Solwaraspora sp. WMMD1047: one gene and its partner. The protein of the gene in region 2 interacts with the protein of the main gene of each other region in a pairwise test. Links are inferred from orthologs where the notes say so. Each region holds a gene or a part of one and is shown on either strand. Other genes may lie near its edges.

Evidence for each region.
Region 1: the proteins of O7627_RS21705 (region 2) and O7627_RS28060 interact in binary tests that used the Escherichia coli proteins (3 or more experiments, as listed by UniProt). The link is inferred for Solwaraspora sp. WMMD1047 from one-to-one orthologs.

The regions. Positions count from the first base shown.
Region 1 is NZ_JARUBL010000001.1:6,142,750-6,150,581, reverse strand. Bases 2,090-6,561 are described here. They hold O7627_RS28060 (multifunctional oxoglutarate decarboxylase/oxoglutarate dehydrogenase thiamine pyrophosphate-binding subunit/dihydrolipoyllysine-residue succinyltransferase subunit), read right to left. Parts: upstream 6,172-6,561; coding sequence 2,290-6,171; downstream 2,090-2,289. Other genes in these bases: O7627_RS28055 (ABC transporter permease), read right to left, coding at 6,393-6,561; O7627_RS28065 (DUF6104 family protein), read right to left, coding at 2,090-2,269. In the rest of the region: pta (phosphate acetyltransferase), read right to left, coding at 1-2,037; more of O7627_RS28055, read right to left, coding at 6,562-7,229; O7627_RS28050 (ATP-binding cassette domain-containing protein), read right to left, coding at 7,226-7,832. UniProt on the Escherichia coli protein: E1 component of the 2-oxoglutarate dehydrogenase (OGDH) complex which catalyzes the decarboxylation of 2-oxoglutarate, the first step in the conversion of 2-oxoglutarate to succinyl-CoA and CO(2).
Region 2 is NZ_JARUBL010000001.1:4,780,711-4,787,067, reverse strand. What follows is about bases 1,004-4,000. They hold O7627_RS21705 (ABC-F family ATP-binding cassette domain-containing protein), read left to right. Parts: upstream 1,004-1,696; coding sequence 1,697-3,304; downstream 3,305-4,000. Other genes in these bases: O7627_RS21695 (enoyl-CoA hydratase/isomerase family protein), read left to right, coding at 3,719-4,000; O7627_RS21700 (helix-turn-helix domain-containing protein), read left to right, coding at 3,448-3,675; O7627_RS21710 (neutral zinc metallopeptidase), read right to left, coding at 1,004-1,457. Also shown: O7627_RS21715 (penicillin acylase family protein), read right to left, coding at 1-324; more of O7627_RS21710, read right to left, coding at 552-1,003; more of O7627_RS21695, read left to right, coding at 4,001-4,486; O7627_RS21690 (ABC transporter ATP-binding protein), read left to right, coding at 4,695-6,357. UniProt on the Escherichia coli protein: Genetic data indicate it may be involved in ribosome assembly or function.

The DNA of each region.
Region 1 (7,832 bases), 1.4 Mb from region 2 along the record:
GTTGACGATGTCCGGCACCGTCGCGCCCCGGGACAGGTCGTTTATCGGCCGGCGCAGGCCCTGCATGACCGGTCCGACCGCGACGGCGCCGGCCGAGCGCTGCACCGCCTTGTAGGTGTTGTTGCCGGTGTTCAGGTCGGGGAAGACGAAGACGGTCGCCCGACCCGCCACCGAACTGCCCGGCAGCTTGGTGGCCGCCACCGCCGGGTCGATCGCGGCGTCGTACTGGATGGGGCCCTCGACCAGCAGGTCTGGCCGGCGCTGGCGGACCAGTTCGGTGGCCGCCGCGACCTTCTCCACGTCGGCGCCGCTGCCGGAGGTGCCGGTCGAGTAGGAGAGCATCGCCACCCTCGGCTCGACGCCGAACCGGGCGGCCGTGTCGGCCGAGGAGACGGCGATGTCGGCGAGCTGCGCCGCGTCCGGATCGGGGTTGATGGCACAGTCGCCGTAGACCAGCACCCGGTCGGCGAGGAGCATGAAGAAGACGCTGGAGGCGACCGAGACGCCCGGCACGGTCTTGATGATCTCGAACGCCGGTCGGATGGTCGCCGCCGTGGTCCGGGTGGCGCCGGAGACCATCCCGTCGACCCGCCCGGTGTGCACCATCAGGGTGCCGAAGTAGTTCGGGTCGCCGACCACGTCCCGGGCCAGGTCCAGGGTGACGCCCCGGTGGGCGCGCAGCCCGGCGTACTCGACCGCGAACTCCTCCCGCCACGGGCTGTCGGCCGGATCGACGATGGTGGCGCCCTCGACGTCCACCCCCAGCTCGCGGGCCTTGCGGCCGATCTCGGCCGGGTCGCCGAGCAGGGTCAGCTCGGCGACGCCCCGGCGCAGCAGGATCTCGGTGGCGCGCAGGATCCGCTCCGCCGGCCCCTCGGGCAGCACCAGGTGCCGGCGCTGGGCGCGGGCGCGGTCGATCAGGTCGTACTCGAACATCAGCGGGGTGACCCGGACCGACCGGGTGACCCGCAGCCGGCGGGAGAGCTCTGCGGTGTCCACCGTGGACTCGAAAGCCCCGAGGGCGGCCTCCACCTTGCGCGGGCTGGCGCTGCTGGGCCGCCCCTCGATCCGGCTGGAGGCGGCCACCGTGTGGTAGCTGTCGGTCGGCACGCAGAGCACCGCCAACCCGCTGTGCAGCCGCTCCAGCAGCCGCATCACCCGCTCGTCCGGGCGTTCACCGAGGGTCAATACCAGCCCGGCGACCGAGACCTGGCCGGCCACGTGCGCCGCGCTGGCGGCCAGCAGCAGATCGGCCCGGTCGCCGGGGGTGATCACCAGGCAGCCGTCGGTGAGATGGTCCAGCAGCGTCGGCACGTGGGCGGCCCCGACCACGTAGTCGAGCACGTCGCGGTCCAGCGCGGAGTCGTCGCCGGCCAGCCGGGTGGCGCCGAGCGCCGCGGCGACCTCGGCCACCGTCGGCGCCGACACGGTCGGCACCTCCGGAATCGCGTACGCCGGGACCGGCAGTTCCGGCAGCGTCATCTCGTGCGGCACCCGGTTGGCGATCACCGCGAGCACGGTCGCGCCGAGGTCGGTCAGTTCGTGGTACGCCCCCCGGGCGGCCCCGGCGATCGCCTTCTCGTCCTGCTCGAACCCGTCGATGACGGCCACCACCACGCTGCCGAACTCGGTCGCCAGCCGGGCGTTGAAGGCCAGCTCCCGGGACATCCCGCCGGCGTTCTCCTCGGCGTCGTCGAAGTCGCTGCCGATCACCACCACGGCGGGGCAGCGGCGCTCCACCGAGCGGTACCGCTCGACGATCCGCGAGATCAGCTCCTCCCGGCGCCCGTCACCGACGAGCGCGGCGGCCTCCGGGTAGCCGGCGCCGGAGAGCTCGGCCAGCGGGAGTTCGACGCGGTAGCGGTCGTGCAGCAGCGCGAGAATCGGATCCGGACCGGTGGTCGGCACCAGCGGCCGGAAGGCGGCGATCCGGCCGACCTGCCGGGAAAGCAGCTCGGCCAGGCCGAGCGCGATCGTCGACTTGCCGCCGCCGGGGCCCAGACTTGCGATGAAGACACTGCGCGCGGCCACGCCCACAACCTATCGAACCGGAGGGACCGGACGGAGGGCCGTTGGTCCCGACCGGTCCTCACTCGTCGTCGGGGTCGTCGAGGCGGGCCAGCCAGGTGGCGAGCCGCTCGACGGGCGTCTCGAACTCGGGGTTGAGGTCGACGAAGTCGCGCAACCGCTCACCCAGCCACTCCAGGGTGACGCTCTCGTCGCCCCGGCGTTCGACCAGCTCCTCGATGCCCCGGTCGGTGAAGTACACCCGTTCCTCCAAGTGTCCGGTCAGGGCTGGGGGAGGACGGCCGCGAGCAGGTCGGTCTGCTCGTTCTCGTGCAGCTTCATCGAGCCGACCGCCGGGGCGGCGGCGGCCGGCCGGGAGATCCGGCGCAGTCGCAGCCCTTCCAGGTGCTCCAGCAGGTTGAGCGCGATGAACGACCAGGCACCCTGGTTGGCCGGCTCCTCCTGCACCCAGACGAAGTCCTCGGCGTTCGGGTAGCCGGCAAGCGCCGCCCGCACCTCCTCCACCGGCAGCGGGTAGAGCTGCTCCATCCGCAGCAGCGCGGTGTCGGTGATGCCGCGATCCCTACGGGCCTGCAGCAGGTCGTAGTAGATCTTGCCGGTGCAGAGCAGGACCCGCTTCACCGACTCCGGGTTCGGGCTCTCGCTGTCCGGCAGGACGGGCTGGAAGGTGCCGGTGGTGAAGTCCTGCACGCCGGAGACGCAGAGCTTGTGCCGCAGCAGCGACTTTGGGGTGAAGACCACCAGCGGCTTGCGCTTCTCCGACAGCGCCTGCCGGCGAAGCAGGTGGAAGTAGTTCGCCGGGGTGGTCGGGATCGCCACCCGCATGTTGTCCTCGGCGCACATCTGCAGGAACCGCTCCGGGCGGCCGGAGGTGTGGTCCGGCCCCTGCCCCTCGTGGCCGTGCGGCAGCAGCAGGGTCAGCGAGGAACGCTGCGCCCACTTGACCTCGCCGGAGGAGACGAACTCGTCCACCACGGTCTGCGCGCCGTTGCCGAAGTCGCCGAACTGCGCCTCCCAGAGCACCAGCGCCTCGGTGTTCTCCACCGAGTAGCCGTACTCGAAGCCCATCGCCGCGTACTCGGACAGCAGCGAGTCGTGCACGAAGAACCGGGCCTGCTCACTGGTGAGCGCCGACAGCGGCAGGTGCTCGGTGCCGGTCCGGCCGTCGACGATCACGGCGTGCCGCTGGACGAAGGTGCCGCGCCGGGAGTCCTGGCCGGCCAGCCGGACCGTCACCCCGTCGTGCAGCAGCGAACCGAACGCGATGATCTCGCCGAAGCCCCAGTCGATGCCGCCCTCGGTGGCCATCTTCGCCCGCCGCTCCAGCAGTTGCTGGATCCGCTTGTGCGGGGTGAAACCCTCGGGCAGCGCCAGGTGCGCCTCGCCCACCGCGCGCAGCACGGAGGCGTCCACGGCGGTGGTCACCTCCGGCTCGTTCTCCTGCTGCCGGGGCGGGCGGGTGAGCTGCCGGGGCGGCACGGCGGCCGCGTCCCGGGTGGCCTTGAAGACCCGCTCCAGCTGCGCCTGGAAGTCGCGGAGCAGCTCCTCGGCGTCCTCCAGGGTGATGTCGCCCCGACCGATCAGCTCCTCGGTGTAGAGCTTGCGGACCGACCGCTTCGAGTCGATGATCTTGTACATCTGCGGGTTGGACATCGACGGGTCGTCGCCCTCGTTGTGCCCGCGCCGGCGGTAGCAGACCATGTCGATCACGACGTCCTTGTTGAACGCCTGGCGGTACTCGAAGGCCAACCGGGCGACCCGCACGACCGCCTCCGGGTCGTCGCCGTTGACGTGGAAGATCGGCGCCTGGATCATCCGGGCCACGTCGGTGCTGTAGAGGCTGGAGCGGGAGTACTCCGGGGCGGTGGTGAAGCCGACCTGGTTGTTGACCACCACGTGCACCGTGCCGCCGGTGCGGTAGCCGCGCAGCTGCGAGAGGTTGAGCGTCTCGGCCACCACGCCCTGGCCGGCGAACGCGGCGTCGCCGTGCACGGCGAGCGGCAGCACCGTGTAGCCCTCCAGCTTGAGGTCGATCCGGTCCTGCTTGGCCCGGACGATGCCCTCCAGCACCGGGTCGACCGCCTCCAGGTGCGACGGGTTCGCCGTCACCGAGACCTTGATCGAGTGCTCCCCGTCCGGGGTGGTGAACTTGCCGGCCTGACCGAGGTGGTACTTCACGTCGCCGGAGCCCTGCGTCGAGCGTGGGTCCAGGTGCCCCTCGAACTCGGAGAAGATCTTCTCGTACGGCTTGCCGACGATGTTGGCCAGCACGTTGAGCCGACCCCGGTGCGCCATCCCGATCACGACCTCGTCGAGATCGGCCTCGGCCGAGGCTTCCAGCACCTCGCCGAGCAGCGGAATCAGCGACTCGCCACCCTCCAGCGAGAAGCGCTTCTGGCCGACGTACTTGGTCTGCAGGAAGGTCTCGAACGCCTCGGCGGCGTTCAACCGGTTGAGCACGTGCTTCTGCTCGTCCGCCGAGGGCTTCTCGTACCGCAGCTCGATCCGCTCCTGGATCCAGCGGCGCTCCTCGGGGTCCTGGATGTGCATGTACTCCACGCCGACCCGGCGGCAGTACGAATCCCGCAGCACCCCGAGGATGTCGCGCAGCTTCATCCGCTGCTTGCCGGCGAAGCCGCCCACCGGGAAGTTGCGGTCCAGGTCCCACAGGGTCAGCCCGTGCTGGAGAACGTCCAGGTCCGGGTGCTTGCGGATCTTGAATTCCAGCGGGTCGGTGTCGGCCATCAGGTGACCCCGGACCCGGTACGCGTGGATCAGCTCGTGCACCCGGGCGGTCTTGTTGATCTGCCCCTCGGAGCTGACCGCCACGTCGCGCATCCAGCGCACCGGCTCGTACGGGATCCGCAGCGAGGTGAAGATCTGGTCGTAGAAGCCGTGCTCGCCGAGGACCAGCTCGTGGATGCTCTTGAGGAACTCGCCGGACTGCGCGCCCTGGATGATCCGGTGGTCGTAGGTGCTGGTCAGCGTGATGATCTTGCTGACGGCGAGCTCGGCGAGGGTCTCCTCGGACATCCCGGCGTAGTGCGCCGGGTATTCCATCGCGCCGACGCCGACGATGGTGCCCTGCCCGACCATCAGCCGGGGCTGCGAGTGCACCGTGCCGATGCCGCCCGGATTGGTGAGCGAGATCGTGGTGCCCCCGTAGTCCTCCATGGTCAGCTCGTTGCGCCGGGCCCGCCGGACCACGTCCTCGTACGCCTGCCAGAACTGGCGGAAGTCCATCTGCTCGCAGCCCTTGATGGAGGGCACCACCAGGTTGCGCGAACCGTCCGGCTTCACCAGGTCGATGGCGATGCCCAGGTTGACGTGCTCCGGCTTGACCACGGCCGGCTTGCCGTCCACCGACGTGTAGGAGTTGTTCATCTCCGGGCGCTCGGCGAGGGCGCGGACCAGGGCGAAGCCGATCAGGTGGGTGAAGCTGACCTTGCCGCCCCGCCCCCGGGCCAGGTGGTTGTTGATCACGATGCGGTTGTCGACGAGCAGCTTCGCCGGCACCGCCCGCACGCTGGTGGCGGTCGGTACGGCGAGCGAGGCGTCCATGTTCTGGACGATCCGGGCCGCCACGCCGCGCAGCGGGGTGGTCGCGGCGGCGCCGGCGCCCGCGTCGTCGGCGGCCTTGCCGGTTGCGGGCTTGGCCGCGGTCGACTTGGCCGGGGCGGCCTGGCCGGCGGTGGCCTTGCCGCCGGTCGTCGTGGACTTCTGCGCCGGTGCGCCTGCGGACTTCTCCGCGGGCTTGCCGGCCGGGGCGGTGGCTGATTTGGCGGCTGGTCCGCCCGACTTGGCGGCGGCACCCTGCTTCGCCGTACCGGTGGTCTGCCGGCCGTCGGCGGCCGGCGCGGTGCCGGTCTGTCGACCGGTGCCGCGCCCGCCGCCGTCGCCTGTCTTTCCCGCGGTGCCGGCGGCCGCGTCCTTGCCGCCCGCCGACCGGTCCGCGCCGCTCGCCCCGGACGTCGCCGGTGCGGTGCCGTCGCCGGGCGGGCGGTAGTCGGCGAAGAAGTCGTGCCAGGCCGAGTCAACGCTGTTCGGGTCGGCGAGGTAGCGCTGGTACATCTCCTCGACGATCCACTCGTTCGGGCCGAAACCCGCCAGTGGGTTCTCCTGCGACGTCTGCTGGGTTGACACGGCCGGTAATCGCCTCTTTCACGCGGGTCGTTCGTCTTCGCGCGGTTCGTCCGTCGCGCGCTTGGTTCGGTCGCACGCGGTTGCCACGCGCGCGGGCTCCACCGCCACTGAAGGCCGGTTCAGGAGTCGGGATCAAGGCTACGCCGTGCGATGACGGTCGGCATTGCCACGTCCGGCCCGTGTCCGGTTTCACACTTCAGAATGGCATCTTGAGGTTTCTGTCATGAAATGTCCCGAGTCCGCATGATCAGTGAGCCGACCGTGCCCGTCACCAGGGCGTAGCCGATCAGCACCACCGCGCCCACCCACTGTGGTGGACTGCCGGGTAGCTCCGTCCCACTGATCATCAGCGACGAGGCGATCGACGGGACGAGCACCTGCAACTCGCCGATCCACTCCGCGTCGAACCGGTCCTGCAGCACCGCGAAGAGGATGCCCGCCGCCGTGGTACCGAGCAGGTAGAGCACCACCGCCGTGATGGTGGCACCGATCTGGCTGCGGATCAGCACCCCGAAGCCCACCCCGAAAATGCCCCACAGCGTGTACGCGAGCAGGTTGAGCAGCAGCGCGCGGGTGATCGGCCAGTCGCCGAAGTGGTTGTCCACCCCCTTGCTGGCCAGGAAGACCATCGTCGCCGGGATGGTCAACGCGGTCGTGACCAGCCAGAACGCCGCCCCGAGCAGGGTCGCCACCACCAGCTTGGCCAACACCACCGCGGTACGGTGCGGCGCGGTCAGGAAGGTCGTGGTCGCGGTCTGGTGATAGAACTCGTTCGTCACCAGGATGATGCCGAGCAGCATCACGAAGAGCAGGCCGAAGAACTGGCCCGAGGTGTAGAGGTTCGCCGCCTGGAAGACGACATCGGACTGGGCCACCACCTGCTCCGCCTGCTCCGGCGAGAGCCCCTCGGTGCTGGTGTCGGGGTTGTCCAGGGCGAAGTTGGCGAAGAGCATGTTGTAGAGGAACGCCAGCACCAGCATCAGGAAGGCGCCGCCGGCAAAGAGCCACCAGGTGTTCGTGGTACGGATCTTGACCAGCTCGGAGCGGATCAGTCTCATCGGATTCCCGCCTTTCCGGAGGTCAGTTCGAGGAAGACCCGTTCCAGGTCGGGGCGCTCCGCGGTCAGCTCGTGCAGCTCCACCCCGGCCGCCAACGCGGTCCGCCCGACGGTCGGCGCGTCCACCCCGGCAACCAGCAGCTCGCCGTCCTGGCCCCGGGTCACCGTGGCATTCTGCTGGCCCAACGCGGTGGTCAGCTTCTCCGCGTCGGGGGTGCGTACCCGGATCTGGGCGCCGTGCGTCATCGAGCCCATCACCTCGGCCACCGGCCCCTGCCGGATCAGCTTGCCGGCCGCGATGATCACCACGTCGTCGGCGAGCAGCTGCATCTCCGACAGCAGGTGGCTGGAGACCAGCACCGTGCGGCCCTCGGCGGCGAGCGTCTTGAGGAACCCGCGCATCCACCGGATGCCCTCCGGGTCCAAACCGTTGGCCGGCTCGTCGAGCAGCAGCACCTTCGGATCGCCGAGCATGGCGGCGGCGATGCCGAGCCGCTGCTTCATGCCCAGCGAGTAACCCTTGAACTTGCGCTTCGCCGCCGGGGTCAGACCGACCATGGCCAGCGCCTCGTCGGCCCGGGACTTCGGCAGACCGGCAGCCGCG
Region 2 (6,357 bases):
GCCGGCGTAGCCGTAGACGAGGTCGGCGTAGCGGCCGAGCTGGTCGCCGGAGTGCCGGGGCAGGGTGCCGAACGCCTGGTTGGCGAGGACCTCGACCAGGGTGGCGTTGCCGTTCTGGCCGGGCGGCAGGATGTCCGAGCACTCGCCCAGGCAGTAGTCGTTCGCGGCGAAGGCACTCGGGGTGAGGGCGTTCACGGCCGGTGCCGCCGCCGGGCCGGCCGGGGTCGCCGGCTGCGGCGCGGCGGCGGCTGGTCCGGCGACGACGGCGGGGGAGCCGATCAGGAGGGCGGCCACGCAGAGGCCGGCGATGCGGGGGTGGGCCATGGCGATCCTCCGGGGGCGGTGGAGATCGGCGGGCATCCGATTACATGAGGAGTATTCGGATACTGGATGGTAACCGCCGGCCACCGGACATGGAAAGACTCAGCTGTCTCGATCCGCCGGCGGCCCTGCGGCCAACGGATAGCGGCGACCCGGCTCCGGCTGGGCCGGAACCGGGTCGCTGAGCCGCTGCTGGGGTGCTGAGGTGCCGGGGTGCTGCGCTGCCGCCGTCAGAGCGCGGAGCCGAAGGTGTCGCAGGCGGTCGGGTCGCCGCCGTCGTAACCCCGCTTGAACCACTCCTGCCGCTGCTCGGCGCTGCCGTGGGTGAACTTCGATTCGTCGATCTGGCCACCCGAGCGTTCCTGGATGGTGTCGTCGCCGATCGCGGCGGCGGTGTCCAGCCCCTCCCGGATGTCCTGCTCGGTGATGCTGGTGAAGATCTTCTGGCCGGCCTCGTCGGCGGTGCCGGTGGCGTTCTTCGCCCACGCGCCCGCGTAGCAGTCGGCCTGCAGCTCCATCATCACCGACAGCTCGTTGGCGGCGCCCGGGTCGCGCTCCTGCTGCCGGCGGACCTGCGCCTCGGTGCCGAGCAGGGTCTGCACGTGGTGGCCGTACTCGTGGGCCAGCACGTACGGCTGGGCGAATTCCCCGCTGGCGCCGAGCTGGTCAGCCAGCACCTGGTAGAAGGAGAGGTCGATGTAGACCTGCCGGTCGGCCGGGCAGTAGAACGGACCGACGCCGGAGTCGGCCTGCCCGCAGCCGGTGCTGACCGCCTGCTCGAAGAAGACCGTATCGGTCTGCTGGTACTGCTCGCCGAAGTGCTCCGGCAGCGCGGTCCGCCACCAGGCCTGGATGGAGTTGACGTAGAGCGTGTTGCGGCAGTCGAGCTGGCTGAGCGCGTCGTCGGCCGCGCAGCGCTGCTCCAGCGCCGCGTTGTCACCCTGCTCCGACCCGCCGCCGGTCATCGCGTTGAGACCGAACCCACCGCCGACCAGCAGCGCCAGCAGCGTGACGATGATCCCCGCCAGGCCGCCGCCACCGCCCGGGATCGGCAGCCCGCCCAGGCCGCCACCGCCCGAGCCGCGACGGTCGGAAATCTGACTGGTGTCGATGCGCGCGTTCTCGTTGAGCTCCATCACGACCCCGATCGGTCAGCGGGCCGGTTCTCCGGCGGCCAGTTCCTGTCTGGTGACGGCCAGTCGATACCCGATGATCTTGATTGGTAATCCGTGCCGGCCGGTCCCGCCCCGCCCGGTACACTTGTCGGCGTGCTGCGCTGCGAAGGCTGAACCGCCCCGCGCCGACGGGCCCCGAGCCCGCCGGCCGTTCCGTGTGCCCTGAGTCAGCCTTCGACCCCGAGAGCGAGTCCCACGAGATGATCACCGCAACCGGCCTGGAACTGCGCGCCGGCGCCCGGATCCTGCTGTCCGACACCACCCTGCGGGTGCAGCCCGGCGACCGGATCGGGCTGGTCGGTCGCAACGGGGCCGGCAAGACCACCACGCTCAAGGTGCTGGCCGGCGAGGGCCAGCCCTACGCGGGGCAGATCGAGCGCCGCAGCGCCGTGGGCTACCTGCCGCAGGACCCCCGGACCGGAGACCTGGGCACCACCGCCCGGGACCGGGTGCTCTCGGCCCGCGGCCTGGACCGGCTGATGGCGCAGATGAAGGAGATCGAGGAGCGGCTGGCCAGCGAGAGCGGCGACGACCGGCTGGTCCGCCGCTACGGCGCCCTGGAGGACCAGTTCGCCTCGCTGGGCGGCTACGCGGCCGAGGCCGAGGCGGCCCGGATCTGCGCCAACCTCGGGCTGCCGGACCGGGTGCTCACCCAGACCATCGGCACCCTCTCCGGCGGCCAGCGCCGCCGGATCGAGCTGGCCCGGATCCTGTTCCGGGACGCCGCCGAGGGCGGCGGCGGGACGCTGCTGCTGGACGAGCCGACGAACCACCTGGACGCCGACTCGATCACCTGGCTACGCGGGTTCCTCGCCGGGCACAAGGGCGGGCTCATCGTGATCAGCCACGACGCGGCCCTGCTGGAGGCCGTGGTCAACAAGGTCTGGTTCCTGGACGCCACCCGGTCGGTGGTCGACGTCTACAACGTCGGCTGGAAGGCGTACCAGGAGCAGCGGGAGACCGACGAGCGGCGGCGGCGCCGGGAACGGGCCAACGCCGAGAAGAAGGCCGGCGCGCTGCTAACCCAGGCGGACAAGATGCGGGCCAAGGCGACCAAGACGGTCGCGGCGCAGAACATGGCCCGCCGGGCCGAGCGGCTGCTGTCCGGGTTGGACGAGACCCGGGTCGCGGACAAGGTCGCCAAGGTGCGGTTCCCGAGCCCGGCACCGTGCGGCAAGACCCCGCTGACCGCCGACGGGCTCTCCAAGTCGTACGGGTCGCTGGAGATCTTCACCGACGTCAACGTCGCGGTGGATCGCGGCTCCCGAGTGGCGATTCTCGGCCTCAACGGGGCCGGCAAGACCACGTTGCTGCGCATTCTCGGTGGTCTACTACCGCCGGACACCGGCGAGGTCCGTCCGGGCCATGGGCTGCGGCTGGGTTACTACGCGCAGGAGCACGAGACGCTGGATGTGGATCGTAGCGTCCTCGACCACATGCGCAGCGCCGCAATTGAGCAGTCGGATACTGAACTGCGCCGAATTCTGGGCGCCTTTCTGTTCTCCGGTGACGATGTCGACAAGCCGGCCGGGGTGCTCTCCGGTGGCGAGAAGACCCGACTGGCACTTGCCACCCTGGTCTGTTCCGGTGCCAACGTCCTGCTGCTCGACGAGCCGACCAACAACCTGGATCCGGTCAGTCGTGAGCAGGTCCTGGACGCGATCGCCCGGTACCCCGGCGCGATCGTCCTGGTCACCCACGATCCCGGCGCGGTGCTGGCCCTCAAGCCGGATCGCGCCATATTGCTGCCCGACGGCGACGAGGACGCGTGGAGTGATGATCTGCTGGAACTCGTGGAGCTCGCCTGATTCTCCGCAATCACTCGATCGGGAAGTCGACAGCGCTGTGCGTGTCGGTTGGCGATGAGTTGATATCTAGCGCATGATCGTTCGAGGCGGTCTAATAGGTGGGACCGTATCGAACCGCACAGTCTGGGACGTGAGGAATCAACATGGCAGCCACCGGCACAGCCACCAGCACTGAGAAGGGTCGCCGGATCGTCGGAGCCGAGCGCCAGACGCTCGCCAAGGACCTGGTCAAGCGGTACACCTCCGGCGAGAGCATCCGTGCCCTGGCGGCCTCGACCGGCCGTTCGTACGGGTTCATCCACCGGGTGCTCACCGAGTCCGGCGTCCAGTTGCGTCAACGCGGTGGCGCCCGCCGCCGCAAGAAGGCGTGACCCGCTCATCAGGTCGCTCCGCCCTCACCCGCCGCCGGAACCTGTGGTGACCGAACCCGTCGGCGTGCGGTTGGATCGCGACGGGCCGGTCGCGACAGTGACGTTGTGCCGGCCCGACGTGCTCAACGCGCAGACCCCCCAGATGTGGTTGGCGATGCGCGACTTCGCCCGCGACCTCCCCGGCGACGTGCGGGTCGTGGTCGTCCGCGGCGAGGGCCGGGCCTTCTCCGCCGGGCTCGACCGAGCCGTGGCGGCCGGCACCGGCCCGGGCTCGGTCGCCGAGCTGACCCGGTTGCCGCCGGCCGAGTGCGCCGACCGGATCGCCGAGTTCCAGGCGGCCTTCACCTGGCTGCACCGGCCGGACCTGATCTCGGTCGCCGCCGTGCAGGGCCATGCCATCGGCGCCGGGTTCCAGTTGGCGCTCGCCTGTGACCTGCGGGTCCTGGCCGACTCCGCCACCCTGTCGATGGCCGAGGTGACGCTGGGCCTGGTGCCCGACCTGGCCGGCACCGGTCGGCTCGTGGAGCTGGTCGGCTACGCCCGGGCGCTGGAGATCTGCGTCACCGGCCGGCGGCTGGACGCCGCCGAGGCGTACCGGCTCGGGCTGGCCACCGCGGTGGTCGCGCCGGGCGAACTGGACGCCGCCGTGGCCGATCTGGTCGCGGCCGTCCTCGCCGGTAACCGCGACGCGGTGGTGGAGATCAAGGCACTGCTGGCCGGCGCCGCCGGCCGATCGAGTGCCGAGCAGCAGCGGGCCGAGCGGGAGGCGCAGACCCGCCGGCTGCGCGATCTGGCGGGTCTCGGCGAGTAGCCCGGCCGCCCCCGGTAAGGACCGCGGGGAAGATCTGGGCTTTCCCGGTGGTTGTGCCGGGTGTCTTTCCGGTCGTGCCCGCCGAGGGCCTCTCCCGGCGCTCCGCGCCCGTTCGATTCGGCTGCCCAGCGGCTGGTTGTCACAGGCGTCCGGAGAATGAACAGGTGACGGTCCGGCGACGCGATGGAGGTGGCGGGTGACCAACCCGATGGGCGGCGGCGGAATGGCCAGCTGGAGCATGCTGCGCGCCATGCGCAACCAGGACGAGCTCGGCTCGCACCGGGTCCGCAGCGGCACCAGCCGGCGCATCCTGGGTTTCGCCCGCCCGTACCGGCGCGACATCGCGGTCTTCCTGCTCACCGTGGTGCTGGCCGCGGTGATCGGCGTGGCGACGCCGGTCCTCGCCGGCGACGTGATCAACGCGATCACCCGGGGCGGCCCGGGAGCGGGCGGCACGGTGGTCCGGATCGCCTGGTTCATCGCCGCCCTGGCCGTCGCCGACGCGCTGCTCTCCCTGGTCCAGCGCTGGTACTCGGCCCGGATCGGGGAGGGGATCATCCTCGACCTGCGGACCCGGGTCTACGACCACGTGCAGCGGATGCCGGTCCAGTTCTTCACCCGTACCCAGACCGGTGCGCTGGTCAGCCGGTTGAACAACGACGTGCAGGGCGCCCAGCGGGCCTTCACCTCGACCCTGTCCGGGGTGGTCAGCAACGTCATCCAGCTGGTGCTCACCGCGGCGGTGATGTTCACCCTCTCCTGGCAGATCACGGCGCTCTCCCTGGTTCTCCTGCCGATCTTCATCATTCCGGCCCGGCGGGTCGGCAAACGGTTGGCGGAGATCACCCGCGAGTCGTACGACCTGGACGCCAAGATGAACGCCACCATGACCGAGCGGTTCGGGGTGGCCGGCGCGCTGCTGGTCAAGCTCTTCGGCCGGCCCGACGCCGAGGCGCGGCGGTTCGAGCAGCGGGCCGAGCGGGTCCGCGACATCGGCATCCAGTCGGCGATGTACTCCCGGACCTTCTTCGTGGCGATGCTGCTGGTCGCCTCCCTGGCCCAGGCCCTCACCTACGGCCTCGGCGGCTGGCTGGCGGTGACCGGGCAGGTCAGCGCCGGCACCGTGGTCACCCTGGCGCTGCTGCTGACCCGGCTCTACGGACCGCTCACCGCGCTGTCGAACGTGCGGGTCGACGTGATGAGCGCGCTGGTCTCCTTCGACCGGGTCTTCGAGGTGCTCGACCTGCGTCCCTCCATCGAGGAGCCGGCCGCGCCGGTCGCCGTGCCGCGCGGCGCCGGCCGGTTGGAGTTCGACGACGTGCACTTCCGCTACCCGACGGCGGCGGAGGTGTCGCTGGCCTCGCTGGAGGACGTGGCGACCCTGGACCGGACCGCCGCCGAGCCGGTGCTGCGCGGGGTCTCCTTCACCGTCGAGCCGGGGCAGATGGTGGCCCTGGTCGGGCCGTCCGGCGCGGGCAAGACGACCACCTCGATGCTGGTCTCCCGGATCTACGACGTGACCGAGGGCGCGGTCCGGGTCGGCGGCGTCGACGTGCGCGACGCCGACCTGCAGTCACTGCGCGACGAGATCGGTGTGGTCACCCAGGATTCCCACCTGTTCCACGAGAGCATCGCGGAAAACCTGCGGTACGCCCGGCCCGACGCGACCGACGACGATCTCTGGGCCGCGCTGCGCGGCGCCCAGGTGGAGGAGCTGATCCGGTCGCTGCCGGACGGGCTGAACACGGCGGTCGGTGAGCGTGGCTACCGCTTCTCCGGCGGGGAGAAGCAGCGCATCGCCATCGCCCGGCTGCTGCTCAAGGCGCCGTCAATCGTCATCCTGGACGAGGCGACCGCGCACCTGGACTCCG